Regions from separate parts of the Streptomyces sp. 3211.6 genome, predicted to be linked through region 1. Evidence: predicted binding sites of a transcription regulator. Region 1 holds the regulator's gene; the other holds the start of a gene.
The links. The regulator HspR, encoded in region 1, represses chaperone genes until heat shock. The targets are predictions, from matches to a motif close to TTGAGNNNNNNNNNCTCAA.

Region 1 (14,721 bases):
GAAGCGGGAGGTGATGTAGCGGTCGGAGAGGGTGGCGGCGGCGACGAGGGCGCTGTCGTTGATGACCACCTTGTGGTGGGCCTCGTAGCGGCCCTTGAGGCCGCGCAGGATCGCGATGGTGTCCTCGACGGTGGGCTCGGCGACCAGCACCTGCTGGAAGCGGCGCTCCAGTGCCGGGTCCTTCTCGATGCGCTCGCGGTACTCGTCCAGGGTGGTGGCGCCGACCATGCGCAGCTCGCCGCGGGCCAGCATGGGCTTGAGCATGTTGCCCGCGTCCATGGCGGAGTCCCCGCCGGCTCCGGCGCCGACGACGGTGTGCAGCTCGTCGATGAAGGTGATGATCTGGCCGTCGCTGGACTTGATCTCGGCGAGGACGGTCTTGAGGCGTTCCTCGAACTCGCCCCGGTACTTGGCACCGGCGACCATGGCGCCAAGGTCGAGGGCGACGAGCCGCTTGTTCTTCAGGGACTCGGGGACGTCGCCCTTGACGATGCGCTGGGCGAGGCCCTCGACGACGGCGGTCTTGCCGACGCCGGGCTCGCCGATGAGCACCGGGTTGTTCTTCGTGCGGCGCGAGAGGACCTGGACGACGCGCCGGATCTCGTGGTCGCGGCCGATGACGGGGTCGAGCTTGCCCTCGCGGGCCGCCGCCGTGAAGTCGGTGCCGAACTTCTCCAGGGCCTTGTACTGGCCCTCGGGGTCGGGGGTGGTCACCCGCCGTCCTCCTCGTGCGTTCTCGAAGGCGGCCAGCAGCTTCTTCGCGGTCGCGCCCTGGGCGGAAAGGACCTCACCGGCCTGGCCGCCCTTGGCGGCGACGGCGATGAGGAGGTGTTCGGTGGAGAGGTAGTCGTCGCCGAGGGCCTTCGCCTGGGAGTCGGCCTCGGCGAGTACGGCGAGCAGGTCGCGGCTGGGCTGCGGGGGCGCGACGGTGGAGCCGGTGACGCTGGGCAGGGCGGCGAGCAGCCGCTCCGCGCCGGCGCGGACGGCGGCCTGGTCGGCCCCGGTCGCGGCGAGCAGATCGGTGATGTTCTCGTTGTCCTCGCCGGCGAGCAGGGCCAGCAGCAGGTGCGCGGGGGTCAGGTCGGCGTGGCCGTCCTTGACGGCCCTGCTGGTGGCCGCGTTCAGCGCGTCACGGCTCTTGTTGGTCAGCTCGGCGTCCACTCTCGGTTTCTCCTCTCCGGCGGGACTTTCACAACTCTGACAGGTTCAGCGTCTGCAAAGTTGAGTCTATTCCACTCAAGGCCGGATTCGGCCCGGACATATGCTTCGGGCCATGTCTGTTTCGAAGCCGGTCCACGACGTACTCAACCCGACGCCCGACTACCTCGCCTTCTGGCGGGAGCGGCACGTCTGCACCCTGACCACCCCGCGGCCCGACGGCACCCCGCACGTGGTCCCGGTGGGGGTGACGTACGACCCGGAGGCCGGGCTCGCGCGGGTGATCAGCAGCAAGCACAGCAAGAAGGTGCGCAACGTCCTGGAGGCACCCGGCGGAGCGGCACGGGTGGCGGTGTGCCAGATGGAGGGCCGGCGCTGGGCGACGCTGGAGGGCCGCGCGGTGGTCCGCAGCGACGAGGCGTCGGTCGCCGAGGCGGTGGCGCGCTACGCGCAGCGGTACGGGCGGACGCCCTCGCCCAACCCCGACCGGGTGGTCCTGGAGATCACGCTGGACCGGGCCATGGGGCGCGCCTGAGAAAAACGGCCGGATTCGAGCGGTCCTCAAGCGGTCCTGGACCGTTTCTCAGTGGATCCTCACCCGGATGTCCGGTTCGGACACTGGACGCGGACAGCACAACGGCGCCATCGTGGTCAGGTCCACGATGGCGCCGTTGTGTGGGGGAAGCACCTGGAGCGATCTGCAACGACGGGGGAATCGCCTCAGGCACTGCGGGGGGTGGCGGTGGTGATATCGGGTTCGAAGAGCTGGTGATCACGCTGATCGAGGTTGACGAAGACCATGCCGTACCGCACTTCACAGCGGACGGGCTGCGGTGCGCCCCGGGGGCGGCGCAGGCAGCGGTAGGCACGGACGTCCTCGTCCTCCTCGCGCACGATGACGATCGGCTGGCCGAACAGGGTGACCATCAGCGAGTCGCCGGCGTAGGGGATCGCCGTGGCGAGGTCGATGAACTGCCAGCCAGAGCGGTACGCCGAAGCCATCTCGCGCCGGAAGTCGCGGTCGTCGGGGGTCATCAGGCGACCGTCTCGGGTGTCGAGTTCCAACCGCTGTCGGGCTCGCCGTTCGTCGTGGCGACCGGGCCGGCGCCCGTCGGGGCGATGTTCCAGCCGCTGTCGCCGGACGCCATGTTGTTCCAGCCGCTGTCTTCCTTGCCTGCGGGCGCGGTGTTCCAACCGCTGTCGGCCCGAGCGCTCCCCGCATCGCCATTGACGGCGCTGACTGCCCCAAAGACCGCAACAGCGGAGAAAACAACGGCAAGCGCCGAGCGAAGCATTCTCTTGTACATGGTCGGCTTCGTCCTCACTTGATGGAATCCTCTCCCCCGCACGTCAGACCATGGCTCATTCAGGCACGTTACGGCCACAGGGACGATGCATCATGTTCTTGCATGTTCAGGACCCTGGGGGGTGGAGATTTGCCCATAAGCGACACAAACCCGACACATCCCCACCCCGTCACATCACTGTGCGACGAAGGTGCACGACTGTACGCGGCGGCGCTCAGCACCGGCCGCATCCCCCGCAGCGAAGTGGCAAACGCCCCCTGCCTGCTCGAATTCGCACTCCTGCGGCCCGACCCGGATGACGCGAACCAGCTCCGCGCAGTTCCACCGTCCGTCGCCCTCGCCCAGCGGCTGCAGCCGCTGGAGCGCGAAATCCAGGAACGGCGGCGCACCGCCGTCGATCTCACCGATGCATTCGAGCCGTTCCTCACCATCAGCGCGCAGAACCCCGCCAACACCCACGCCATCACGGTGCTGGAGGGCTTCGACCAGATCAACGCCGCCCTCGACCTGGCCACGGCCGAGTGCCACACGGAGATGCTGACGGTCCAGCCCGGCGGCGCACGGCCCTCCTACGCCCTCAGCGAGGCCCTGGAGCGCGACGCCCCGCTGATCGACCGGGGGGTGAGCATCCGCACGCTCTACCAGCACACGGCCCGGCACAGCCAGGGAACGCTCGCCTACGTGGACCGCATCTCGACGGGCAAGGTGGAGATCCGCACCCTCGAGGAGCTGATCGAACGGCTCATAGTGTTCGACCGGACCGTGGCCTTCATCCCGGCCAGCGACGACCGCCGCGTGGCGCTGGAGCTGCGCCACCCCGGGCTCGTCGACTACCTGATCAAGGTGTTCGAGCAGCTGTGGCGGCGGGCCGTGCCGCTGAGCGACGAGGTCACCTACACGCACATGCCCGACGGCATATCGGGCGTCCAGCGTTCCATCGCCCAGCTCCTCATCGAGGGGCACGTGGACGAGGCGATCGCCCGCCGGCTGGGGATGAACGTACGCACCTGCCGCGCGCACATCGCGAAGCTGGCCACCGCCCTCGGCAGCGGCAGCAGGGCCCAGCTGGGCTACCTCATCGCCCGCTCCGGCATCCTCCACGACGAGGGCGGGACGGCGCCCGCCCCGGGCTGCCAGGGGCCCGCCGAGGGCCTTGCGGGGCCCGGCTGAGGGGAAAGGGCGGGGGATATGCCGAAGGCCCCGTCCGGGCCCCTGAGGGGCCTGGACGGGGCCTTCGGCGAGTCGCACCGACCGCGCCGGCCGGTGCGGGCCCGGCGTCAGTCCATCGGGCGCTTGGGACGCCAGACGACCAGGGCGCTGCCCGGCTGCGGCGGCTGGTACGGCACCAGGTCGCGGCGGTACGAGGCGTGCACCGCGGCCTCACGGGCCTGGAGGGCCGCGGCAGCGCCGTCCACCGCGGCGGACAGCTCGGCGACGCGCTGCTGGAGCGCGGCCACCTGGTTCTCCAGCTCGATGATCCGCTTGATGCCCGCCAGGTTGATGCCCTCGTCCTGGGACAGCTGCTGCACCGTGCGGAGCAGTTCGATGTCCCGGGCCGAGTAGCGCCGGCCGCGCCCGGCCGTGCGGTCCGGGGAGACCAGGCCGAGGCGGTCGTACTGGCGGAGGGTCTGCGGGTGGAGTCCCGAGAGCTGGGCGGCCACCGAGATCACGTAGACCGGGGTCTCGTCGGTCAACTGGTACGCCCCGTCACCGAAACGGGACTGTCGTCGGCGGCCTTCCATGTCAAGCTCCCTTCGCGGACTCGAACAGCAGGGCACGCGGGTCCTCCGACCCGGTGGCGTCCCGGAACATCTCCAGGGCCTCGCGGGCCTTGTCGGACAGTTCCACCGGTACCGCGACCTCGACCGTGACGAGCAGGTCGCCGCGGGTGCCGTCCTTGCGGACCGCGCCCTTGCCGCGGGCCCGCATCGTGCGGCCGGTCGGGGTGCCCGGGGGCAGCTTCAGCGTCACCGCCGGGCCGCCCAGGGTCGGGACCTTGATGTCGGCGCCGAGTGCCGCCTCGGCGATCGTGACGGGCACGGTCACCGTGAGGTTGTCGCCCTTGCGGCCGAAGACCGGGTGCGTGCCCACGTGCACGACGACGTAGAGGTCGCCCGCCGGGCCGCCGCGCTCGCCCGGGGCTCCCTTGCCGCGCAGCCGGATCCGCTGGCCGTCGGAGACGCCCGCCGGGATCCGGACCTGCATGGTCCGGGAGGACTTGGCGCGCCCGCTGCCCTTGCAGACCTCGCAGGGGTTCTCCGCGATCAGGCCGCGGCCCTTGCAGTCCGCACAGGGGTCGGTCAGCGAGAAGCCGCCGCCGCTGCCGCGCGAGACCTGTCCGGTGCCGACGCAGGTCGGGCACACCCGGGGCGTGCCGTTCTTGTCGCCGGTGCCCGAGCAGGCCTTGCAGGGGGCCTGCGAGGACATCCGCAGTGGGACCGTCGCCCCGTCCACGGCCTCCGTGAAGGAGAGCGTGACCTCGGACTCGATGTCCTGGCCGCGGCGCGGCTGGGTGCGGGTGCCCGCACCGGCGCCGGCGCCGCGGTTGAACAGGCCGCCGAAGACGTCGCCCAGGCCACCGCCGAAGCCGCCCTGGCCGGCGCCCTGGGTGCCCCCGAAGAGGTCGCCCAGGTCGAAGTTGAACGAGCCGCCCCCGCCCGGACCGGGGCGGAAGCCCCCGTTGCCGAACAGGGCGCGGGCCTCGTCGTACTCCTTGCGCTTCTTGGCGTCGCCGAGGACGTCGTTCGCCTCGGAGATCTCCTTGAAGCGCGCCTCGGCCGAGGCGTCGCCCTTGTTGGCGTCCGGGTGGAACTCGCGGGCGAGCTTCCGGTACGCCTTCTTGATCTCGGCCTCGGTGGCGTCCTTCGGGACACCGAGGACCTTGTAGTAGTCCTTCTCGACGAAGTCCTTCGTGCTCATCCCCGGTGTCCCTCCTCCCGCCTGCCTACATGGTGTGCGTCAGCCCTTGTCGGGGGCATCCGTGTCCTTGTCGGACGGCGTGTCGCCGTCGGCGGACTCGGACTTCCCGGCGGGAGCCGCGCCCGGCTGGGGTTCGGCCACCGCCACCCGCGCGGGGCGGATCGTACGCTCGCCGATCCGGTACCCCGGCTGCAGGATCGCCACGCAGGTCGTCTCGGTGACGTCCGGCGCGTACGAGTGCATCAGGGCCTCGTGGATCGTCGGGTCGAAGGGCTCGCCCTCCTTGCCGAACTGCTGCAGCCCCATCTTGGCGGCGGCCGTCTCCAGCGACTCGGCGACGGACTTGAAACCGCCCACCACCTCGCCGTGTTCCCGGGCCCGGCCGATGTCGTCCAGGGTGGGAAGGAGCTCCGACAGCAGGTTCGCGACCGCGATCTCCTTGACGGCGACCCGGTCCCGCTCCACGCGGCGCCGGTAGTTCTGGTACTCGGCCTGGAGCCGCTGGAGGTCCGCGGTGCGCTCGCTGAGTGCGGTACGGGCCTGGTCCAGCTGCGCCAGGAGGGCCGTTTCCTGCCCAGGACCTTGAGCTGCGTCCCCGGCCGGGGCCGCCTCCTTCTCCTTGGAGGAGTCGGCGGCCTTCGGCTCGGCGTCGTCGGCGCCGGTGGGGACTTCGGGCTTCTCGTCGAAGCCCGGGGTCTCCTCCGACATCAGGCCTGGCCGCCCTTCGGCTTGTCCTCGTCGACGATCTCGGCGTCCACGACGTCGTCGTCGGCCTTGGCGTGGCCCGCGTCACCGGCACCGCCGGCGGCCTGGGCGGCCTGCGCGTCGGCGTAGATGGCCTGGCCCAGCTTCTGGCTGACCGCGGCGAGCTTCTCCGTGGCGGTGCGGATCTCGGCGGTGTCGTCGCCCTTGAGCTTCTCCTTCAGCTCGGTGACGGCCGTCTCGACCTCGGTCTTGACCTCGGCCGGGACCTTCTCCGCGTTGTCCGCGAGGAACTTCTCCGTCTGGTAGACGAGCTGCTCGCCCTGGTTGCGGGACTCGGCGGCCTCGCGGCGGCGGTGGTCTTCCTCCGCGTACTGCTCGGCCTCCTGGCGCATGCGGTCGACCTCGTCCTTGCCGAGCGAGGAGCCGCCGGTGACGGTCATCTTCTGCTCCTTGCCCGTGCCGAGGTCCTTGGCCGTGACGTGCATGATGCCGTTCGCGTCGATGTCGAAGGAGACCTCGATCTGCGGGACGCCACGCGGGGCCGGCGGCAGACCCGTCAGCTCGAACATGCCGAGCTTCTTGTTGTACGCCGCGATCTCGCGCTCGCCCTGGTAGACCTGGATCTGCACGGACGGCTGGTTGTCCTCGGCCGTCGTGAAGATCTCCGACCGCTTGGTCGGGATGGTCGTGTTGCGCTCGATGAGCTTGGTCATGATGCCGCCCTTGGTCTCGATGCCGAGGGACAGCGGGGTCACGTCGAGGAGCAGGACGTCCTTGACCTCACCCTTGAGGACACCGGCCTGGAGGGTGGCGCCGATGGCGACGACCTCGTCCGGGTTGACGCCCTTGTTGGCGTCCTGACCGCCGGTGAGCTCCTTGACGAGCTCGGCGACGGCCGGCATGCGGGTGGAGCCGCCGACCAGGACCACGTGGTCGATCTCGGACAGGCTGATGCCGGCGTCCTTGATGACGTTGTGGAACGGGGTCTTGCAGCGGTCGAGCAGGTCCGCGGTGAGCTGCTGGAACTGCGAGCGCGTGAGCTTCTCGTCCAGGTGCAGCGGGCCCTCGGCGGAGGCCGTGATGTACGGCAGGTTGATGGTCGTCTCGGTGGAGGACGACAGCTCGATCTTCGCCTTCTCGGCGGCCTCGCGCAGACGCTGGAGCGCCATCTTGTCCTTGGACAGGTCGACGCCGTGGCCGTTCTGGAACTGCTTCACGAGGTAGTCGACGACGCGCTGGTCCCAGTCGTCACCACCGAGGTGGTTGTCACCGTTGGTGGCCTTCACCTCGACGACACCGTCGCCGATCTCGAGGAGGGACACGTCGAAGGTGCCGCCGCCGAGGTCGAAGACGAGAATGGTCTGGTCGTCCTTGTCGAGACCGTAGGCCAGGGCGGCGGCCGTCGGCTCGTTGACGATGCGCAGGACGTTCAGACCGGCGATCTCGCCGGCCTCCTTCGTCGCCTGGCGCTCGGAGTCGTTGAAGTAGGCCGGGACGGTGATGACCGCGTCCGTGACCTTCTCGCCCAGGTACGCCTCGGCGTCGCGCTTCAGCTTCTGCAGGATGAAGGCGCTCATCTGCTGCGGGTTGAAGTCCTTGCCATCCAGGTTGATCTTCCAGTCAGTGCCCATGTGGCGCTTGACGGAGCGGATGGTCCGGTCCACGTTCGTGACCGCCTGGCGCTTGGCCACCTCGCCGACGAGGACCTCGCCGTTCTTGGCGAAGGCGACGACGGACGGCGTGGTCCTGGCACCCTCGGCGTTGGTGATGACGGTGGGCTCGCCGCCTTCGAGAACGCTGACGACGGAGTTAGTGGTGCCCAGGTCGATGCCGACCGCACGTGCCATTTCGATTCCTCCAGCTGACTTGAGTGGAACAGACTCAAGGATGCCGCACCGCCGCGCCTGCGTCAACAGAGGTGAGTCGAGGGGGCTCAACCTTTAGGCGGAGCTTACGCTCAGGTTCCCCGCTTACGGGGCGCTGCGCGCCCGTCGCCTCAAGCGCCGGCGGGGCTGAAATCCGCGGGACGGCGTCGCGCACGCGCGACCCGGCGCTGCAGAATCCAGCCCCGCCGGCGTTTGAGGCGCGGGGGTTCCGGGGCAGAGCCCCCGGCCGCGGCGCGGCACCCGAACGGGTCCCGGTGCGGGGCCCGGCCGCGCGGCGCGCCCGGCTCGCGGCGGGCGTCCGGCAGCGTGCCTGGCATGCCTCTGATGCCGCCCCTGCCCGCCCGGGCCGCCCGGCTCGCCCGGTACGCCCGGCCCGCCCGGGCTCCCTGGTCCGGCTGGGCCGCCCGGCCCGCCCGGCCCGCCCGGCCGTGGTCGCTCCGGAGCCGGATCCGGATGCACTGGCCGGCCAGGCCCCCGGCCAAGCGGGTGTGCGACCTGATCGGCGCGGTCCCCCTGACCCTGCTGTGCGCGGCCCTGCTCCTCCTGGCGGCAACCGCCCTGTACGGGGCCACCCGCGCGGGCGTCCTCGTACGGGAGCCCGCGCTCGGTCTGGCCGGCCGCCCCTTCCGCACCTGGCGGCTGCGCACCGAGGGGGCCGGCCGCCCCGGGGCCTGGGTACGGCGGTGCGCCCTGGACGGGCTGCCCCAGCTGCTGAACGTGCTGCGTGGCGAGATGTCGCTGGTCGGGCCGCGCCCCGAGACCCGTACGGAGCACCCCGAACGCCTGCTCGTACGCCCCGGAATGACCGGATTGTGGCAGGTCAGCGCACGTTCCGACCTCCCCTGGGAGGAGATGCCCCTGCTGGACCGGCACTATGTGGAGAGCCACTGGCTGGGGATGGACCTCGCGATCCTCGCGAAGACCCCTCGGGCCGCCTACGAACAGAGGCGTGCCTGAGCGACACAGATCACCGCTCACTCACCTACAGTGCGGCGCGGGAAATGGGTAACCTCAAGCCTTGACTCAATAAGTTACCGCTTAGTAAGTCCCGCCCGAGGAGCCCTCCCATGCAACTCGCCGCGATCATCGTGTCGCTGGTCCTGACCGTGGTCGGCGTCGCGCTGCTCGCCCGAGCCGTGGCGCAGATCTACCGGTTCGTGAAGCTCGGCCAACCCGTACCGGCGGGCAGCCGCACCGACCGGCCGAAGGAACGAACGATCACCCTGGTCAGGGAGTTCCTCGGCCACACCCGGATGAACCGCTGGGGCATCGTCGGCTTCGCCCACTGGTTCGTCGCGATCGGCTTCCTGACCCTCCCGCCGACCCTGGTGCAGGCCTTCGGCCAGCTCTTCCAGGCCGACTGGCTGCTGCCGATCGTCGGTGACTGGCTGCCGTTCGAGCTCTACACCGAGTTCATCGGCGTGATGACGGTCCTCGGCATCGCCGTCCTGATGGTCATCCGCCTGCTCAACCTTCCCTCGCGGGCCGGTCGCAAGTCGCGCTTCGCGGGCTCGAAGGCCTGGCAGGCGTACTTCGTCGAGTGGGTCATCCTCACCATCGGCATCGCGATCCTGTGCCTGCGCGGCCTGGAGGGCGCGATCCACGGGGTGGACGCGTACGAGCCGGCGTACTTCGCCTCGTACCCGCTGGTCCTGGCCTTCAAGGCGCTCTCCGCCTCCGGCATGCAGAACGCCATCTACTTCACCGCGATGGTGAAGATCAGCGTGTCGTTCATCTGGATGATCACCGTCTCGCTCAACACCAACATGGGTGTGGCCTGGCACCGCTTCCTCGGCTTCCCGAACATCTGGTTCAAGCGGAACGCCGACGGCGCGACGGCGCTCGGCGCCCTCCAGCCGATGACGAGCGGCGGCAAGGAGATCGACTTCGAGGACCCGGGCGAGGACGACGTCTTCGGCGTCTCCCAGGTCGAGCAGTTCTCCTGGAAGGGCATCCTCGACTTCTCCACCTGCACCGAGTGCGGCCGCTGCCAGTCGCAGTGCCCGGCCTGGAACACCGGCAAGCCCCTCTCCCCCAAGCTGCTGATCATGTCGCTGCGCGACCACGCGCACGCCAAGGCCCCGTACCTGCTCGCGGGCGGCGGCAAGACCATGGAGGGCGAGGAGAAGGCCACCGCCGAGCAGCTCGCCGGTGTCCCCGCCACCGCCCTCGCGGAGGCCGAGCGGCCGCTGATCGGCACCGCCGAGGAGAACGGCGTCATCGACCCCGACGTGCTGTGGTCCTGCACCACCTGCGGGGCGTGCGTGGAGCAGTGCCCCGTCGACATCGAGCACATCGACCACATCGTCGACATGCGCCGCTACCAGGTGATGATCGAGTCCGCGTTCCCGTCCGAGGCGGGCACGATGCTCAAGAACCTGGAGAAGAAGGGCAACCCCTGGGGCCTGGCCAAGAAGCAGCGGGTGGAATGGACCAAGGAGGTCGACTTCGAGGTCCCGATCATCGGCAAGGACGCCGAGGACCTCTCGGAGTTCGACTACCTGTACTGGGTCGGCTGCGCGGGCGCCCTCGAAGACCGCGCGAAGAAGACCACGAAGGCCTTCGCCGAGCTCCTGAACATCGCGGGCGTGAAGTTCGCGATCATGGGCGGCGAGGAGAAGTGCACCGGTGACTCCCCGCGCCGCCTGGGCAACGAGCCGCTGTTCCAGCAGCTGGGCCAGGAGAACGTCGCCATGCTCAACATGGCCTTCGGCGAGGACGACGAGGACCCGGCGACGAAGAAGCCGAAGTCGGCCAAGCGGATCGTCTCGACCTGCCCGCACTGCTTCAACACCATCGCCAACGAGTACCCGCAGCTGGGCGGCGAGTACGAGGTCATCCACCACACCCAGCTGCTCCAGCACCTCATCGACGAGGGCCGCCTCACCCCGGTCACCCCGGTCGAGGGCCTGATCACCTACCACGACCCCTGCTACCTGGGCCGCCACAACAAGGTCTACACCCCGCCGCGCGAGATCATGTCCGCGGTCCCGGGCCTGCGCCAGCAGGAGATGCACCGCCACAAGGAACGCGGCTTCTGCTGCGGCGCGGGCGGCGCGCGGATGTGGATGGAAGAGCGGATCGGCAAGCGCATCAACAACGAGCGCGTCGACGAGGCCCTGTCCCTCAACCCGGACATCGTCTCGACCGCCTGCCCGTTCTGCCTGGTCATGCTCACCGACTCCGTCAACGGCAAGAAGAACGACGGCCAGGCGAAGGAATCCGTCCAGGTCGTCGACGTCGCCCAGCTCCTGCTGGAGTCGGTGAAGACCCCGGAACCGACGGAGGAAGAACTGGCCGCCGCGGAGGCGGAGGCCGCCGCGGAGGCGGAGGCGAAGGCCGCGGCCGAGGCGGAGGCGAAGGCCGCCGCGGAGGCGGAGGCGAAGGCCGCGGCCGAGGCAAAGGCTGCGGCTGACGCGGAGGCGGAGGCTGAGGCAAAGGCCGCGGCTGACGCGAAGGCCAAGGCGGAGGCCGAGGCGAAGGCGGACGCGGGGGCCGAGACCGAGGCTGCGGCCGAGCCGGAGGCAAAGGCTGCGGCCGACGCAGACACCCCGGAAGAGGCCAAGGCCGAGCCGGAGGCTGCGGCCGACGCAGACGCCGACGCCAAGGCGGAGGCCGAGCCGGAGGCTAAGGCTGTGGCCGAGGCTGAGGCTGAGACGACCCCGGACGCCGACGCCGCGACCGAGGACGCCGAGAACGCTCCCGTAGCGGAGGAGAAGGCGGAAGCCCCCGAGGCGGCGGACACGAAGCCCGAGACCGAGGCCCCCGCGGCGGCGGACGCGAAGGCCGAGGCTCCGGCGGAGCCCACCGCCGAGGCGCCCACCGAGGTCAAGGACGAGCCGGCGGCCGCACAGCCGGAGGCAGAGCCCGCGACCGATGCCGACGCCAAGGCCGAGGGTCAGCCCGACGCCGAGGCCGACGCCAAGGCCGAGGGTCAGGCCGAGGCGGACACCGACGCGAAGGTGACGGCCGAGGCCGACACCAAGGCGGACGTGACGGCCGAGGACGCCGCGCCGGAATCCGCGGCGAAGGCCCACGGCGCCAAGTAGCACCGACCGCCGGTACGACCGAAGAGACGGCCGGTCCCCTTCTCGGGGGCCGGCCGTCGCCGTTCACCCAGGAGCGCGGCGGCGGTCAGCCGCGCGGGCGGTCGCGGAGGACCGCGAAGCCCAGCCCCGCCGCGCCGATCGCGGCCATCCCCCCACCCGCGGCCAGCAGCACCGGCGTGTCCGCCTCCGGCTTCGCAACCCCCTCGGCCCCCGCCTTCACCCCGCCCTTCGGGACGACCCGCCCGCGCTTCTCGGCCTCGTACCGCTCGATCAGCTTCCCGGTGGCGAAGTCGTACACCCAGCTGCCCCCTCCGCCCTTGCCGTCGATGACGACGAACTTCACCCGGTCCCCGTCCCGGACGAGCTTGTACGTCCAGCCGTCGTTCACGACGCTCGGGTTCTTCAGGTCGATGCTGCCGAGGACGTTCCCGTTCGGCATGGAGATCTCGACGCGCTTGTCCATGGGGCCGCGGTCGATCAGCTTCGCGATCCGCCCGTCCGGCATGGTGATCCGTACCGGAGCGCCCTTGCGGACCTCATCCGTCGGCTTCGGCTTGGGCTTCGGCTTCGGCTTCGGATCGCCGCCCTCGGTCCACGAGGTCACGGTGCCGTTCGGGTGCAGGACGACGTGCAGGCCGTTGTTCTGCCCGTACGCCGGCTTGCCGCCCTTGCTGACCAGGGTGTCCAGCTTGGTGCCACCCACGAGGACGTCCGCCTCGAAGTGACCGCCGCCGACCTTGTAGACCTTCGCCACCGACCCGTCGGCCAGCTTCACGGTGGTGACGTACACCCGCTTCCCGGCCGCCGGCCCAGGCGAAGTGGAGGGCTTCGGCTCCACCGTCGGATCGACCTGCGGCTTCGGATCCACCTTGGGCTTGGGAGCCACCGAAGGCTTGGGAGCCACCTCCGGCTTCGGATCCGCGGCCGGCTGCTCCACAGCCGGCCGCTCCACCCCCGGCAGCACCTGCGGCTCCGGCCCCTCCGGCGAGTCGGCGAAGGCGGACCCCACGGGCAGCGCCAGCACGGCGGCGGCGCCGGTCAGGACGACGGCGGTACGGAGGGGGGTGGAGGTGGAAACAGTGGTGCGACGCATGGCGGGGGGGCTCTTTCCTTGCTCGGAGACACGGCTCTCAGCGCTCGAGGACACTTCGAACCTACGAGCCCCACCCATACGCAATCCGTAGGCAATGTAACGAACACCACCAAAACACCACACGGCCCCGTAAACCACCCACCCGCACTCCCCCCTAGGGGCCCCTAGGGGATGTCACAGCTCAGCCGCAAAGGCCCCGTTTCCACCGGCCCGGCCCCGGCCGCTCCCGCGAGCAGGTACTTTCGATCACGTGGCTGGATTCAGGATCGGACGGGGCCGGGACGACAACCGCCCCCCGCAACAACCCCCGCACGCCCCGCGGCAGCAGCCGTACGGTCAGCAGCAGGCGCCCCAGGCGCAGGCGCAGGCACCGTACGGCCATCAGCCGTACCCGCCCGCCGGCGGCCCGCCACCCCAGCAGCACTGGCCGCAGCCGGGCGGGAGCACCGGCGGCCACGGGGAGCCGGAGTACTTCGACCCGTACGGCGGCGGCGCCCACGGCGGCCACCACGGCCAGCACCCGCACCACGCCGCCCCGCACGAGCCCTCGTACGCGGACAACCCGGGCCACACCCAGGCCTTCTCCGTCGGCGAGGACCCGTACAGCCAGGCGGCGACCTACCACGCGGGCACCGCGGCCCCCGCCCCGGCCGGGCCGCGCCTGCACTGGAAGGACCTGCTGCGCGGCATCGTGCTGCGGCCCGGGCCGACGTTCCTGCAGATGCGCGACTACGCCGTCTGGGGTCCGGCCCTCACCGTGACCTTCGTCTACGGCATGCTCGCCGTCTTCGGCTTCGACAAGGCCCGCGAGGACGCGATCAAGGCGACCCTCACCCAGCTGATCCCGATCGTCCTGAGCACCGGCGTGGCCTTCGTCCTCTGCGGCCTCATCCTGGGCGCCGTCACGCACACCCTGGCGCGCCAGCTGGGCGGCGACGGGGCGTGGCAGCCGACCGTGGGCCTGTCGATGCTGGTCATGTCCATCACGGACGCTCCGCGCCTGCTGGTGGCGGTGTTCCTCAGCGGCGACAACATGGTCGTCCAGGTCCTGGGGTGGGTGACCTGGCTGGCTGCCGGGGCGCTCTTCACCTCGATGGTCAGCAAGTCGCACGACCTGCCCTGGCAGAAGGCGCTGGGCGCGTCCGCGATCCAGCTGGTCGCCCTGCTGTCGATGATCAAGCTCGGCACGCTCTGACGGAGCGCCCCGCACACACGGAAGGGCCCGCCGCGCACCAGCGCGGCGGGCCCTTCCCCTTGCCCACCCGGCTCAGGCGTCGAGGATCTGCCCCTCGCGCTTGACCACCGGCGGCTCCGTGGACCACGGGAACTCGATCCAGTCGTCGGTCTTCTTCCACACGTACTCGCACTTCACGAGCGAGTGCGACTTCTCGTAGATCACCGCGGAGCGGACCTCGGCGACATGGCCCAGGCAGAAGTCGTGGACGAGCTTGAGCGTCTTCCCGGTGTCGGCCACGTCATCTGCGATGAGGACCTTCTTGTCGGTGAAGTCGATCGCCTCGGGCACGGGCGCCAGCATGACCGGCATCTCCAGCGTGGTGCCCACGCCGGTGTAGAACTCGACGTTCACGAGGTGGATGTTCTTG
Region 2 (14,721 bases), 1.5 Mb from region 1:
AAGCAGGCAGGTGCGCTCGCCGATGCCGCCCGCAAGGCCCTGGACGCCCAGCAGTCGCTCGCGGCCCGGCAGAAGGAGGCCCAGCGGGAGGTCACCGGCCGGCTCAAGGAGGTCGAGCGGCTGCTGGCCGCGCTCACCCCCGCCGAGCTCGCCGGGCTCGGCGCGCGGGAGGCGGCCGTCACCGCCGGGGCGCAGCGCAGCCTGCTGGACTCGGGCCGGCTGCCCGCCCGTACGACCCCGCCCACCGCCGCGGGTAACTCCGCCCTGCGCTACGCCGCCGCGCAGATCGGCAAGCCGTACGTGTGGGGCGCCGAGGGTCCGGGCTCCTTCGACTGTTCCGGGCTGACCTCGCAGGCCTGGGAGCACGCCGGGCGGTCCATCCCCCGTACCAGCCAGGAGCAGTGGGCCCAGCTGCCCCGGGTGCCGCTGGACCGGCTGCGCCCCGGGGACCTGGTGGTCTACTTCCCGAAGGCCACCCACGTGGCCCTCTACATCGGCGACGGCAAGGTGATCCAGGCCCCCCGTCCGGGGGCGAAGGTCAAGGTCTCCCCCATCGCGGCGAACCCGCTCCTGGGCGCGGTCCGCCCCGACCCGGACGGGACCCCGCTGGCCGAGTTCACCCCGCCGCCGCTGCCGGAGGCTTCGGCCGCGGGGGACGACGCCGGCTACGACGCGGACGGGGAACCGTCGGCGGCTTCCGCCCCGGCCGCAGCCTCGGCCGCCTCGGCGACCTCCGCCAGGTAGTCCTCCGTGTCCTCCGGGTCATAGAAGTACGCGTCGAAGTCGGCCGGGTTGTCGAAGCCGTTGGCGAATCGATCCGCCACGCGCTGGTACTGCCCGGCCGCCCCGATCAGGTTCAGCACGTGCTGCGGCGGGGTGCCCAGCATGGCGTTGGTCCACTGGGTGACGGGCTTGCCGGTGGTGAACCAGTACTTGTCGAAGGTGGCCTTCATCCAGGCCTCGTCGAACGGCCTGTCGCCGTGCATCAGGATCGACGACAGGTACGAGGCCGCGCACTTGGCGGCGGCGTTGGCGCCCTGCCCGGTGATCGGGTCGTTGGCGACGACCACGTCCGCCACCCCCAGCACCAGCCCGCCGCCCGGCAGCCGCCCGACCGGGTTGCGCACCACAGGGGCGTAGCGGCCGGCCAGCGTGCCGCCGGCGTCCGTCAGTTCGACCTTCGTGGCGCGCGCGTACTCCCACGGCACGAACTTCTCCATGAGCTCCAGCGTGAGCTCCAGGTGCTCGCCGGGGTCGTTGACGCCCCGGAAGACGTCCAGCGGCCCGCCCGGCAGGCCCTCCCAGAACAGGATGTCCGCCCGCCCCGAGGTGGTCAGCGTCGGCATGACGAACAGCTCGCCGACACCGGGCACGAGGTTGCAGCGCACGGCTTCGGCGTCCGGGTGCTCCGGGCGCGGCCCGAGCCCGTGCACGTACGCGACGGCCAGGGCGCGCTGGGGGCTGTCGTAAGGGGAGCGTGCCGCGTCCCGGCCGAACATGGAGACGAGCTCGCCCTTGCCCGCGGCGACCAGCACCAGTTCGTAGGCGCGCGAGAAGTAGTCCAGGTCGGCGACGGACGCGCCGTGGATGACCAGCTGGCCGCCGCGCTGCACGAAGACGTCGAGCCAGCCGGCCATCTTCACGCGCTGGTCCACGGACTGCGCGTAGCCCTTGAGGCGGCCGAGCCAGTCGACGGCGCGGCCGCCGTCGGGAGCGGCGACGGAGACGCCGAGGCCCTGGATCCTGGGGGCCTGCCGCTCCCAGAAGTTCAGCTGGAGGTCGCGCTCGTGCCGGAGCGCGGAGTCGAACATGCACTGCGTGGACATGACCCGTCCGGTGCGGATCTCGTCCGCCGTCCGGTTGGACATGAGGGTGACTTCGTAGCCCTTCGCCTGGAGGCCGAGGGCGAGCTGGAGGCCGGACTGCCCGGCCCCCACGACAAGTATCCTGCGCATCTCACGTTCTCAATCTGAGCAGTACGGGCGGTACGGGCGGTACAAGCACCACGGCGGCACGAGCACCACAGGCGGTACGAGCAACACAGGCGCGGCCGGCTACGCGGGCGTGGCGTCCAGCGCGTGACCCACCAGCGTCAGCAGGGACTCGACGACCGTGGCCCGGCGCCGCGCGTCCATGATCACGACGGGGACGTCCGGCGGGATGGTCAGCGCCTCCCGCACGTCCTCCGGCTCGTACTCCTTCGACCCCTCGAAGTGGTTGACGGCGACGGCGTAGGGCAGCCCGCAGCTCTCGAAGTAGTCGAGGGCGGGGAAGCAGTCGCGCAGCCGGCGCGTGTCGGCGAGCACCAGGCCGCCGATGGCGCCGCGCACCAGGTCGTCCCACATGAACCAGAACCGCTCCTGGCCCGGGGTCCCGTACACGTAGAGCACGAGGTCGTCGGCGAGGGTGATGCGGCCGAAGTCCATGGCGACGGTGGTCGTGTTCTTGTCCGGGGTCCCGGTCAGGTCGTCGGTGGGGACGCTGGCCTGGGTCATCACCGCTTCGGTGCGCAGCGGGGTGATCTCGGAGACGGAGGACACGAAGGTGGTCTTGCCGACGCCGAACCCGCCCGCGACCAGCACCTTGACGGCTACGGGCGCGCGCGAGCGGTCGTACTGCCACGGCTGGACGGGCTCGTCGGCCAGCAGGAGCGCGGTGTCCGGACCGGCGACGGCGTCGGAGGCGGCGTCGGAAACGGCGTCCGGGACGGCTTCAGAGACGGCGAAGGCCATCGAGCACCCTTTCCAGCAGCGCGCGGTCGGGGCGGCCGGTGCCGTGCCCCGTGCCGTAGACGCGGATCCGGCCCTGGTCGGCGAGGTCGCTGACCAGGACCCGGACCACGCCGAGCGGCAGTTTCAGGAGCGCGGATATCTCGGCGATGGTCCGCATGCGCCGGCAGACCTCGACGATGGCCCGCATCTCGGGCATCCGGTCGGGCGTCTTGGCCGGTCCGGCGTCCAGGGTGGCGACGAAGGTCTCCACGAGCAGCACCTGTGTGAAGCGGGTGCGGCCGCCCGTCAGGGAGTACGGGCGGACGCGGGCGGGGCGCCGGTCGGCCCCGCGTATCGGCAGTCGGTCGGAGGCCGGGCTCCTCACGGGGTGTTCTCCATCGACTGGCGCAGCTCGCTGCGGACTTCGGGGGTCAGGACGTGGCCGGCGCGGCCGACGAACAGGGCCATGTGGTAGGCGACGACGCCCATGTCGCAGTCGGGCGTGGCGTGCACGCCCAGCAGGGAGCCGTCGCTGATGGCCATGACGAAGACGGAGCCGTTCTCCATCGCCACCATGGTCTGCTTGACCGAGCCGAACTCCATGAGGGCGGCCGCGCCGGTGGTGAGGCTGCCGAGCCCGGACACGATGGTCGCGAGGTCGGCCGAGGCCCCGCGGGGGCCCTTGGGCCGGTCCGCCTTGCGGGATTCGGGGGCGGCCTCGGAGGAGAGCAGCAGCAGCCCGTCCGAGGAGACGACGGCCACGGAGTTGACCCCGGGCACCTCCTCCACCAGGTCGGTCAGCAGCCACTGCAGGTTGCGGGCCTGGCTGCTCAGTCCGTACGTACTGGGCGCGGTCATGTGCGTGCCTCCTGTGCGGTGTCCCCCTGATCGGTGTGTCCCTGTCCGTGGGCCTCATGGGCCCCCGGACCCCCCGGGGTCTGCCGCTGGTCCTGCGCGAGTTCGGCGGCGGCGACCCGGCGCCCGTCCTGGGCGCCCTGGTAGAAACCGCCGAGTCGGCGGCGCAGTTCCTCGGCGTCGACCCGGCGCGGCTCGGGGCGGGCCGCGGCGGGGCGTCCGGTGCCGCCGGGGGCGGCCACGGCGCGCGGGGTGCGCTTGGGGAGGCCCTTGGCGGTGACGGCTTCGGTGCCGCCGGGCTCGGGGTGGCTGCCCTGGCGGGGGATGAAGCCGTCCCCGGCGTCGGGGGCCCGTCGGTGTCCGCCCTGGTCGGCGTCGTTCCGTTCCCGGCGCGGCAGTCCTGCATCGGTTACGGGGCCACCGGGCGCGGTGCCCGGCTCCCCGGCGGCGTCCCCCGGGGCGGGGTCGGCCACCGCGAAGGCGTCCGCATCGGCGTCGGCCACGACCCGTGCGAGCAGTTCCTCCTCGGGACGTTCCCCACCCGGCGCCTCCGCCGCGGGGGCGGGCACGGTGAAGACCTCGTCGGCGGGCGGCGGCGCGTCCTCGAAGCCGGCCGACGGCTCGGGCACGACCCCGGCCGGCGGCTCGGCGGCGGGCGGCTCGGCGGCGAAGGGGTCAGCGCCGGCCGTGAAGACCTGGTCGGCCGGGGGCAGCTGGGCGTCCTCGAAGGCCTCGGCCAGCGGGACGACGCGGGCGGGCTGCTCGGCGTCGGCGGTGCCGGCGGTGTCGGTGTCGGCGGGCCGCTTGGTGAAGGCCCCGGCCCCGAAGGCCTCCGCCACCAGGTCGGCGGCGGCGTAGCCAACGGAGTCGGCGTAGTCGGACTCGGACTCGGACTCCGACTCAGCCCCGGACTCGGACTCGAACCCGGCAGCACCTATCCCGGCACCCGCGCGCTCGACGTCCACGGACCCGGCGTCCACGAACTCGACGTCAGCGGACCCGGCGTCCACGGACCCGGCGTCCACGGACCCGGCATCCACGAACCCGACGGCACCGTCCTCGACGCCCCCGTGCCCGGCACCCTCGTGCCCGGCGTCAGCAGACCCGGCGTCCACGGACCCGACGTCACCGGCCTCGACGTCACCGGCCTGAGCACCCTCGTCCTCCGCCGACTCCGGCGACTGCGCCAGCTCTGCCGACCCCTCCGGCTCCGCCTCGAAGGCCTCGGCCAGCGTGACCACCCTGGCGGCCTCCTCGGGGGCCGGGGTGTCCGTCGGCTGGGGGCGCAGGCGGGGCGGGAGGGTGTGCTCGTTCGCCTCGGCGATCACGCCGGGCAGCTGGTAGGCGGGCGCGCCGGAGGAGCCCAGGCTGTGCACGGGCGAGGCCGGCGGGGCGTCCGGGAGCAGCACGGCCGGGATGACCACGACGGCCTCCGTGCCGCCGTGGGCGGCGGTGCGCAGCTCGGCGGTGACGCCGTGGCGGGCCGCGAGGCGTCCGGCGACGTACAGGCCGAGGCCCAGGCCGTGTTCGGTCTCGGGTTCCTCGTCGTAGGCCTCGGGGGTGGAGAGGCGGGAGTTGAGGGAGGCGAGCCTGTCGCCGGTGACGCCGATGCCCTCGTCGACGACGGACAGCACCACGTCGCCGGCGTCGGTGATGTGGCCGGAGACCTTCACCTTGGCTTCCGGCGGGGAGAAGGTGGTGGCGTTCTCCAGGAGCTCGGCGACCACGTGCGAGATGTCGTCGGCGGCGTGCCCGGCGACCTGCGTGTAGGAGGGCAGCGTGGTCAGGTCGACGCGTTCGTAGCGCTCGATCTCGCTGACGGCGGCGCGCATGACGTCGACCAGCGGCACGGGCAGGCTCTGGCCGTGGCCGTGCTCCTGCCCGGCGAGGACCAGCAGGTTCTCGTTGTGGCGGCGCATGACCGTGGCGAGGTGGTCGAGCTTGAAGAGGGTGGCGAGCCGGTCGGGGTCGCCTTCCTTGGACTCCAGTTCCTCGATGACGGCGAGCTGGCGCTCGACCAGGCCGAGGGTGCGCAGGGAGAGGGAGACCGAGGTGGTCGACATGATGCGGCGGTGCTCTTCGAGCCCGGCGCGCAGCTCGGCCAGTTCCCCTTCGAGGGCCTTGCGGGTGGAGGCCAGCTCCTTCTCGCGGGCTTCGCGGCTGGTGGCGAGGGCTTCGTTGCGGCCGATGAGGCGGCGGCGGTCGGCGTCCAGGCCGGCGATCTTGGTGTGGAGGGCGACGGTCTGCTCGCGGACGGCGTTGAGGTGGCGGACGACCTCGGCGAACTCGTCGTTGCGGCCGGTGAAGCGGACCGGTTCCTGGGAGCCCTCCGGGGTGGCCAGCCGCTCGGCGCCGCGGCGCAGTACGGACAGGGGCCGGGTCAGGGAGCGGGCGACGCCGGTGGTGAAGCCGATGACGAAGAGGAAGAGGACGCCGAGTCCGGCGACCATCAGTTCGAGCCGGGTCACGTCGTCGTCGCGCTGGGTGGCGAGGGCGGTGGCCCGCTGGCCGGCGAGGGTGGCCTCGACGGAGCGCATGCGGTCGATGCGGGCGGTCAGCGCGGAGGCGAGGGCGCCCGGGTCGGTGGCCTTGCGTTCGGCTGCGGTCAGGGTGGGCCGCTCGGTGAGGCGCCCCAGCTGGTCCTCGGCGGTCTTGACCTCGGGGCCGGTGACGGTGGCGGCGAGGGTCTGGCGCACGGCGGGGCGGGCGGCCCGGTTGAAGTCGTCGAGGGCGGCCTGTTCGCGTACGCGGGAACGCTGGGCGGCGGCGCTGAGCTCGTCGGCGGCGGCGTTGCCCGGGGCCTGTTCGGCGCGGGGGACGGCCAGCGCGGCGAGCAGCAGCCCGCGGGTGGCGGAGGCCTGGTCCACGGCCCGGCTGAGGGGCGCCATGGGACGGGTGACGGCGAGTGCGGCCTCGGCGCGCGGCGGGGTGAGCTCGGCGAGCCGGTCGCCGGGCGCGAGGAGTTCGGTGATGAGCCCGGCGTAGGCCTGCTGGGCGGCCACGGCGGTGCCCTTGCCGTCGACGGCCTCGGCGCGGGCGGCCTTGATGTGGCCGAGGGCGCGGGCGAGGTCCTCGTCGGCCTCCGGGCGGAGTTCGGCGAGGGTCCGGTCGGTGCGCGCGGTGCGCTCGTCGACGGGTGCCTTGGCGTTGCCGGGACGGCCCTTGGCCGCGTACTCGACGACGGCGTCGCGCTCGTCGCCGAGGAGGTGGACGAGGGTGAGGGTGTGCTGTGTCTGCTCGGCGAGGGTGACGAGTCGCTGTGAGTCGTCCAGTTCCCTGGTGGCGGAGACGACGGCGGGGGTGCCGGCCGCGAGGACGGTGAGTCCGGCGACTGCTACTCCGACGACCAGCCTGCTGCGGACGCGCACGCGGCGTCCTGCCTTGGCGGGTCCGTCGGCGCTGGCGGTGCCGTTCTTCCGAGACCGCTTCTTCTGCACCGGTGCTCGCAATCCTGTACGTGGGGTCGTGCTCGTCTACTCGTGTGGCCGAGGTAACGGCCGGTCAACAAGTAAACGCCCCCTGCCCCCTCGTACCGCCTCAGACCTTCGCAGTGTGTTGGGAGGAGAGCCGCACATCGCCCACCCGGCCACTCGAAGGAGTGAACATCACGGAGGAGTGGCCGACCAACTCGGGCACGGCGTGCCAGGCGCCGTCCATGGACGGGCGGTTGAAAGATCGAGGCGGGCTTTGGCAATATGCCCGCCCACATTTACCGGGAGTACCCCTTCCGGCATTGGTACGTACCTGACCGGCCATCCGGGGTTCCGGTGGGCAGAATGTCCGTATGCGCATCGACCTCGCTTCGACCCCCGGCAGTGCTGAACGCCCCAACGAGGACTGGGTGTCGGCGTCGACACCTGCGGCGGGAGGGGGTGTTGTGGTCGTCCTGGACGGGGTCACTCCGCCCCGGGGGGACGACGGCTGCGCGCACGGAGTGCCCTGGTTCGCCACCCGCCTGGGCGGTCGATTGACCGAACTGTCCGGATCGCGGCGGGACATGCCGCTCGACCGGATCCTGGCCCGGGCCATCGGGGACACGGCCGACGCCCACCGCGGCACCTGTGACCTTTCTCACGTCCGGACGCCGCAGGCGACGGTGGTGATGGTCCGCTGGGACGAGGCCCGCGTGGAGCACCTGGTGCTCTCGGACTCCGTGCTCCTGCTGCGGGCGCCCGGCGGCGGGGTCACGGCGGTGCTCGACGACCGGCTGGACCGGATCCCGCACGGGGTGCGCGGCTCGGTGGCGGCCACGGACGCGCTGCGCAACGCCGAGGGCGGCTTCTTCACCGCCGCCGCCGACCCCTCGGTGGCGGCCCGGGCGGTCGTCGGGCGCACCCCGCGCCGGGAGGTGGGCGCACTGGCCGCGCTGACGGACGGGGCGAGCCGGTGGACGGACACCTTCGGGGAGGGCGACTGGGCGGCCTGTCTGGACGTGCTGCGCGAGGAGGGGGCACGGGGGCTGATCGGGCGGGTGCGGGCCATCGAGTCCGACCCGGTGCGCCCGCCGGCCCGGTACAAGCGCCACGACGACGCCTCGGCGGTGTACGCCGAGCTGTGAGCCCGCGCTCCCGGCGGGCCCGGTCCTACTCCTCGCCGGAGTTCAGCTGGTTGAGCAGCCGGGCCAGCTCGGCGACCTCGCCGCGGTCCCAGTCGGCCAGCTTGCGCATGTACTGCTCGCGCCGGGCCCCTCGCACGCGCAGGAACCGGGCCCGGCCCTCGTCCGTGAGGCCGACGAGGAAGGCGCGGCCGTCGGCGGGGTCCGGTTCGCGGGCGACCAGGCCCAGCAGTTCCAGGGCGCGCAGCTGGCGGCTCATGGTGGCCTTGCCGACGCCGAAGTAGGCGGCCAGCTCGGTGGCCCGCTGGCGGCCGGCGGCCTCCAGCCGGACCAGCAGCCCGTACGCGGCGGGCTCCAGCTCCGGGTGCAGGGCGCGGGCCATCTCGCCCGAGGAGGCCCGGGCGCGCCGAAGGAAGACGGACAGCTCCCGCTCCAGAGCGAGGAACTCCTGGTCTTCACTGCCGTGCACGTGCCGCTCCCATCGCTGGTGGGGCGCGACCTGGCACCCCGGTACGGGTCCAGTATTTCCCAGGGGGTGCGCCGCAGGCCCGGGACCCCGCCTGGGGGCCCCCGGACGGAGTCCAGGGGAAGGGGGTCCCGGGCCTGCGGAGGTGCGGCGGCGCCGGTCAGGCGGCCTTGGTGAAGGAGACCACCGCCGGGGCCAGGGCCAGCTCCAGCACCTGGCGCACGTCGGTCACCGGGTGCACCTCCAGCCCCTCCAGCACCTCATGGGGGACGTCGTCCAGGTCGGCCTCGTTGCGCTTCGGGATGATCACGGTGGTCAGCCCGGCCCGGTGCGCGGCGAGCAGCTTCTGCTTGACCCCGCCGATGGGCAGCACCCGCCCGGTCAGCGAAACCTCACCGGTCATGGCCACGTCCGTGCGGACCTGGCGGCCGGAGAGCAGGGAGGCCAGCGCGGTGGTCATGGTGATGCCCGCGCTCGGACCGTCCTTGGGGACGGCGCCCGCCGGGAAGTGGATGTGCACGCCCCGGTCCTTCAGGTCGGCGACCGGGAGCTCCAGCTCGGCGCCGTGCGAGCGCAGGAAGCTGAGCGCGATCTGCGCCGACTCCTTCATCACGTCGCCCAGCTGCCCAGTCAGGGTCAGTCCGGCCGCGCCGGTCTCCGGGTCGGCCAGGGAGGCCTCGACGAAGAGCACGTCACCGCCGGCGCCGGTCACGGCCAGGCCCGTGGCCACGCCCGGGACGGCCGTGCGCCGCTCGGCCGGGTCCTGGGCGGACTCCGGCACGTGGTGCGGCCGGCCGATCAGGCCCCGCAGCTCACCCGCGCCGATGGTGAACGGGAACTCCCGCTCGCCCAGCTCGTGCTGCGAGGCGACCTTGCGCAGCAGCCGCGCGATGGACCGCTCCAGGGTGCGCACGCCCGCCTCGCGGGTGTACTCCCCCGCGAGCTTGCGCAGGGCCCCCTCTTCCAGGACCACTTCCTCGGCGGTCAGCCCGGCGCGCTCCAGCTGGCGGGGCAGCAGGTGGTCGCGGGCGATGACGACCTTCTCGTCCTCGGTGTAGCCGTCGAGGCGCACCAGCTCCATCCGGTCGGCCAGGGCCTCGGGGATGGCTTCCAGCACGTTCGCCGTGGCCAGGAAGACCACGTCGCTCAGGTCGAGCTCCACCTCCAGGTAGTGGTCGCGGAAGGTGTGGTTCTGCGCCGGGTCCAGGACCTCCAGCAGGGCCGCCGCCGGGTCGCCGCGGAAGTCGGAGCCGACCTTGTCGATCTCGTCGAGGAGCACGACCGGGTTCATGGAGCCGGCCTCCTTGATGGCCCGGACGATCCGGCCCGGCAGGGCACCGACGTACGTCCGGCGGTGGCCGCGGATCTCGGCCTCGTCCCGCACACCGCCCAGGGCGACGCGCACGAACTTGCGGCCCATGGCGTGCGCCACGGACTCCCCGAGCGAGGTCTTGCCGACGCCGGGGGGCCCGACCAGAGCGAGCACGGCACCGCCACGCCGGCCGCCGATGACGCCCATGCCCCGCTCCCCGCGCCGCTTGCGCACGGCCAGGTACTCGGTGATGCGGTCCTTCACGTCGTTGAGCCCGGCGTGCTCGGCGTCGAGGACGGCCCGGGCGCCCTGGATGTCGTAGCGGTCCTCGCTGCGCTCGTTCCAGGGCAGCTCCAGCACGGTGTCCAGCCAGGTGCGGATCCAGGAGCCCTCGGGGCTCTGGTCACTGGCCCGCTCCAGCTTGTCGACCTCCTTGAGCGCGGCCTCGCGGACCTTCTCGGGCAGGTCGGCGGCCTCGACGCGGGCCCGGTAGTCGTCGGACTCCTCGCCCTCCTTCTCCCCGCCCAGCTCGCGCAGCTCCTTGCGGACGGCCTCCAGCTGGCGGCGGAGCAGGAACTCGCGCTGCTGCTTCTCCACGCCGTCCTGGACGTCCTTGGCGATGGACTCGGCGACGTCCTGCTCCGCGAGGTGGTCGCTGAGCGCCTTCACGGCGAGCCGCAGGCGGGCGACCGGGTCGACGGTCTCCAGCAGCTCCACCTTCTGCGCCACGGTCAGGAACGGGGAGTACCCGGAGTTGTCGGCGAGCGCCGAGACCCCCTCGATCTGCTGCACCCGGTCCACGACCTGCCAGGCGCCGCGCTTCTTGAGCCAGCTGGTGGCGAGGGCCTTGTACTCCTTGACGAGCTCGGCGACCGCCCCGGGCAGCGGGTCGGGCACCTGCTCCTCCACGGTCTCCCCCTCGACCCAGAGCGCCGCCCCGGGCCCGGTGGTCCCGGCGCCGATCCGGACGCGGCCGCGCCCGCGGATCAGCGCCCCGGGATCGCCGTCGGAAAGCCGCCCGACCTGTTCGACCGTCCCCAGCACACCGATCCCGGCGTACTTCCCGTCGACCCGCGGCACGAGCAGCACCCGGGGCTTCCCGCTGCCGCGCGCCGCCTGCGCGGCCTCGACGGCCGCGCGCACCTCGGCGTCGGACAGGTCCAGCGGGACGACCATCCCGGGCAGCACGACCTCATCGTCGAGCGGCAGCACGGGCAGGGTGAGCGTTACGGACGTCGAAGCCATGATCTTCCCTCCGGCAGTGAAGTTGAGCTATGCCGACTCAATGCTTCTGCGCGCAGCAATGTTCCCCAACTGGCGTTCGCCGGGGGCGAACAGCCCCGCGGTCCGTCCCGTAGCACCATGACGCCATGACAGACATACGACGAACCGTCAGCTCGGGCTCCCCGCTGGAACCCCGGATCGGCTTCTCGCGCGCGGTGCGCGTAGGGCGGCACGTGGCCGTCGCGGGCACGGCGCCCATCGGGGACGACGGCTCCACCGTCGGCCCGGGCGACGTCCACGCCCAGACGGTGCGGTGCCTCGACATCGCCCAGCGGGCCCTGGAGGAGGCGGGCGCCTCGCTGGAGCACACCGTCCGGACGCGGATCATGCTGACCGACATCACCCGCTGGGAAGAGGCCGCGCGGGCCCACGGCGAGCGCTTCGCCGGCATCCGCCCGGCGGCCACCTTCGTGGAGGTGTCCCGCTTCATCGACCCCGCCTGGCTGGTCGAGGTGGAACTCGACGCGATCCTCGACGAGGACTAGGGAGGCGGGGGGCCGGGGCGGGGGGGCGGACGCCGGGGCCCGGGGCGCCGGGGGCCGGGCCGCCGGGGGCTAGGACGCGGGGGGGGCTAGGACGCGGGCTAGGACGCGGGGGGGCTAGGACGCCGAGAGGCGGATGTCCCCGGAGGCGGTACGGACCGTCATCCGCGACGCGGCGTCCGGGCTGCTGCTCAGGCGGACGTCGCGGCTCCCGGAGGCCGTGTCGACCGACAGCCTGTACGGGCCCTGCGGGGCCGTCACGCCGACGTCGCCCGAGCTGGTGGTGACGGACACCGAGGCCGGAGCCTTCACGAAGCCGGCCTGCACGTCCCCGGACGCCGCACGCAGATCCGCCTCGGCCCCTTCCAGACCGGTGGCGGTGATCCGCCCGGAGGCCGTACGGACCTTCACCGGGCCCGCGATCCGCTCGGCCCGGATGTCCCCGGACGAGGAGGTCAGATCGGCCCGTGCGACCCCCTGCACGGTGATGTCCCCGCTGCTGCTCTCGACCCGCACCCCGGCTGCTGCGGGCACCTCCAGGCGGTAGTCGATCCAGCAGTCGTCCTCGCAGTCGTCCTGGAACTTCAGCACCCCGCCCGAGACCCGCTGCCCGGCCGTGGGCGCCGTGCCGCCCCGGTAGTGGACGACCCGCCGGACGGTGACCCCGGGGCCGGAGCCGGCGGTGACCTCGACGTCGCCGCTACGTATGCCCGTCAGCTCCACCGTCGTGACCGGCTCGGAGACGGTCGCGTCGGCGTCGAGGGTCTTCACCGGGCGGCCCACCTCTGACAGGCCGCAGCCGGACAGCAGGAGGACGGCCCCGAGGGCCGTGACGACGAGGCGGGTTGACGTGGTGTGAAGTGCAGGTGCCATGGGGACGAGTCTGCCGAGCCGACGCCGCAAGCGCGCGGGTGCAGACATCCGAACCGGGGGTGGGGTTAACTGCACCCCCCCACTTCTCCGGCCCTCGGGCCCTCCGACCCTCCGGCCCTCCCTTCCCGCCTCTTCCTCCTCTTCCTCCTCTTCCTCCTCTTCCTCCTCTTCCTTCTCTCCGTCGCCTCAGGCCCCGGTCGCCACCGGCCGGTCCGAGGACACGCCCCACTCGCTCCACGAACCGTCGTACACCGCGGTCTCCCCGTACCCAGCCAGGGTCGCGCCCAGCGCGAGCACGCACGCCGTCACGCCGGACCCGCAGCTGAAGTAGAGCCGCTCCCGCTCCCCGGCCAACGCCTCGAAGGCCGCCCGGAGTTCCCCGGCCGGGCGCATCAGACCGCCCGGCCCCTGGAGTTCACCGAACGGCAGGTTCAGCGCGCCCGGCATATGGCCACCACGCAGCCCGGGCCGCGGCTCGGGGGCACTGCCGGCGAAACGCTCCCGGGTCCGGGCATCGAGCACGACGGCACCCGGGTCGGCGAGGGCCCCGGCCACGGTGTCGGCGTCCACGAGCAGTCCCGGGCGCGGCCGCGCGGTGAAGGAGCCGCGCGGGCCGTCGTACACGGCCGGCCCGGCCTCGACGGGCAGCCTGGCGGCGATCCAGGCGGGCAGCCCTCCGTCGAGCACGGCGGCCCGGTCGAAGCCCATGGCCCGCAGCATCCACCAGGCCCGGGCACTGGAGTAGACCCCGGCGGCGTCGTACACCACCACGGCATCCCCGTCCCCGACCCCGAGCCCCCGCAGCGCCTCCTCGAACGCCGCCGCCGTGGGCATGGTGTGGGGCGCGGGGGCGTCATGGTCGGACAGATGACCGTCCAGGTCGAAGGGCCGGGCGCCCGGAATCCTCCCGGAGCCACCCCGATGCGCCCCGACGGAGGCGTCGAACACCACGACCCGCCCGAGGTGCGCGGCAAGCCAGCCTGTACCGACCAGCGGGGCGGGTATCTCGGGCGGGGATGCGAATGCGGATGCGGATGCGGATGCGGGCATGCGGAGCCTCCGGGGCGGGGTCGGAAACGATCTCCCGCCCATCCTCAACCCACCGCACGCTGGCCGGGGAGAGTTGGCTGGCGAGGCCGACGGCTCGGGGTGAACTAACCAAGCGGCAACGGAAGGCCGGGCGGGGGTGGGATGGCCGGGACCACACTCGGCGGTCTCAGAGAGGGGTTGGGGCTTTCCCGTCAGTCTCATCGTCCTTCCGCGTCGGGCCGCCCTGTCAAGGGCGCTCCTTCGTCGCGTCGCTTCGCGATCGCCTGCGGCGACCCTTGACAGGCCGTCCCGCCACGGAAAAACGAAGACTGCCGGGAAACCCCCAACCCGTCCCTGAGACCGCCCAGCTGGAACCCCGACCCTCCTGGGTGCCGGGCCGCTGTCCTGTTCCGGCCCGGTCAGGCACCGCCGCGAGGTGGGTGGGCAGGCGCCGACCCGCCCCCGGCCCCTCGAGGGGGCGATGGCGCGCCCCCTCACCCGCATCCGCCCCGGCGGGCGTACACCGCCACCCTCGCGCCCCTGACCTCCGTCACCGAGCAGCGGTCGAAGGCAGTCGTCAGGGTGGTGCGTTTCTCCGCCTCCGTGGGGTACGGGTCCAGCGGCTGGTCCGCCGGGTCCATCAGGGCTATCACCCTCGGGGACGACAGCAGTGCCCCCCGGACCCGGTCCGGGGGGAGTTCCGTGCCCTGGAGGGTGTGCGAGGCCGACGGGGAGGCGGCCAGGGCCACGTCGCGCAGCGCCCCGTACGGCCCGGGGGTGGACAGCAGCCACTCCCGCCTGCGGGACGGCATGAACAGCACGGCGTCCCCCGGCCTGGCCCGTTCCCGCACCGCCGCCGCCACCGCGAGGACGTCGTCCCGGCGGCTCTCCGGGGTGCGCAGCCACGCCGACCACGCCGCCACCGGGACGAGCAGCACGCCCGCGACCGCCCACGGCAGCCAGCCCCGCACCCCCGCCCGTCCCCCCTCCGCCGCGCGGGCGCCGACCAGGAGGGCGAGGCCGCCCAGGGCGTAGAGGACGTACCGGTCGACGTACCAGGGGTGGACCAGTGAGACCGCCATCAGCAGCCCGGGCGGCAGCAGGGCCAGGGGTACCGCGACCCGGAGCACTTCGCGCCGGCCTCCCCGGGCCAG

Region 2: the regulator HspR is predicted to act here: its motif matches at 11,167-11,185, upstream of lon (endopeptidase La).

Annotation. Positions count from the first base shown of each region.
Region 1 is NZ_RBXC01000001.1:3,872,103-3,886,823, forward strand. It holds gene clpB (ATP-dependent chaperone ClpB) at 1-1,161, opposite strand, end outside; gene BX286_RS17755 (pyridoxamine 5'-phosphate oxidase family protein) at 1,274-1,693, shown strand; gene BX286_RS17760 ((2Fe-2S)-binding protein) at 1,879-2,193, opposite strand; gene BX286_RS17765 (hypothetical protein) at 2,193-2,465, opposite strand; gene BX286_RS17770 (helix-turn-helix transcriptional regulator) at 2,568-3,635, shown strand; gene BX286_RS17775 (heat shock protein transcriptional repressor HspR) at 3,743-4,207, opposite strand; gene dnaJ (molecular chaperone DnaJ) at 4,209-5,384, opposite strand; gene grpE (nucleotide exchange factor GrpE) at 5,424-6,092, opposite strand; gene dnaK (molecular chaperone DnaK) at 6,092-7,936, opposite strand; gene BX286_RS17795 (sugar transferase) at 8,291-8,932, shown strand; partial or broken gene BX286_RS17800 (heterodisulfide reductase-related iron-sulfur binding cluster) at 9,043-11,289, shown strand; gene BX286_RS36620 (hypothetical protein) at 12,110-13,117, opposite strand; gene BX286_RS17815 (Yip1 family protein) at 13,368-14,312, shown strand; gene BX286_RS17820 (phosphoribosyltransferase) at 14,385-14,721, opposite strand, start outside.
Region 2 is NZ_RBXC01000001.1:5,335,172-5,349,892, reverse strand. It holds gene BX286_RS24880 (C40 family peptidase) at 1-744, shown strand, start outside; gene BX286_RS24875 (styrene monooxygenase/indole monooxygenase family protein) at 666-1,955, opposite strand; gene BX286_RS24870 (ATP/GTP-binding protein) at 2,055-2,732, opposite strand; gene BX286_RS24865 (DUF742 domain-containing protein) at 2,713-3,096, opposite strand; gene BX286_RS24860 (roadblock/LC7 domain-containing protein) at 3,093-3,569, opposite strand; gene BX286_RS24855 (nitrate- and nitrite sensing domain-containing protein) at 3,566-7,003, opposite strand; gene BX286_RS24850 (protein phosphatase 2C domain-containing protein) at 7,351-8,124, shown strand; gene BX286_RS24845 (MarR family winged helix-turn-helix transcriptional regulator) at 8,150-8,590, opposite strand; gene lon (endopeptidase La) at 8,748-11,144, opposite strand; gene BX286_RS24835 (RidA family protein) at 11,270-11,668, shown strand; gene BX286_RS24830 (DUF4097 family beta strand repeat-containing protein) at 11,783-12,538, opposite strand; gene BX286_RS24825 (sulfurtransferase) at 12,725-13,588, opposite strand; gene BX286_RS24820 (hypothetical protein) at 14,062-14,721, opposite strand, start outside.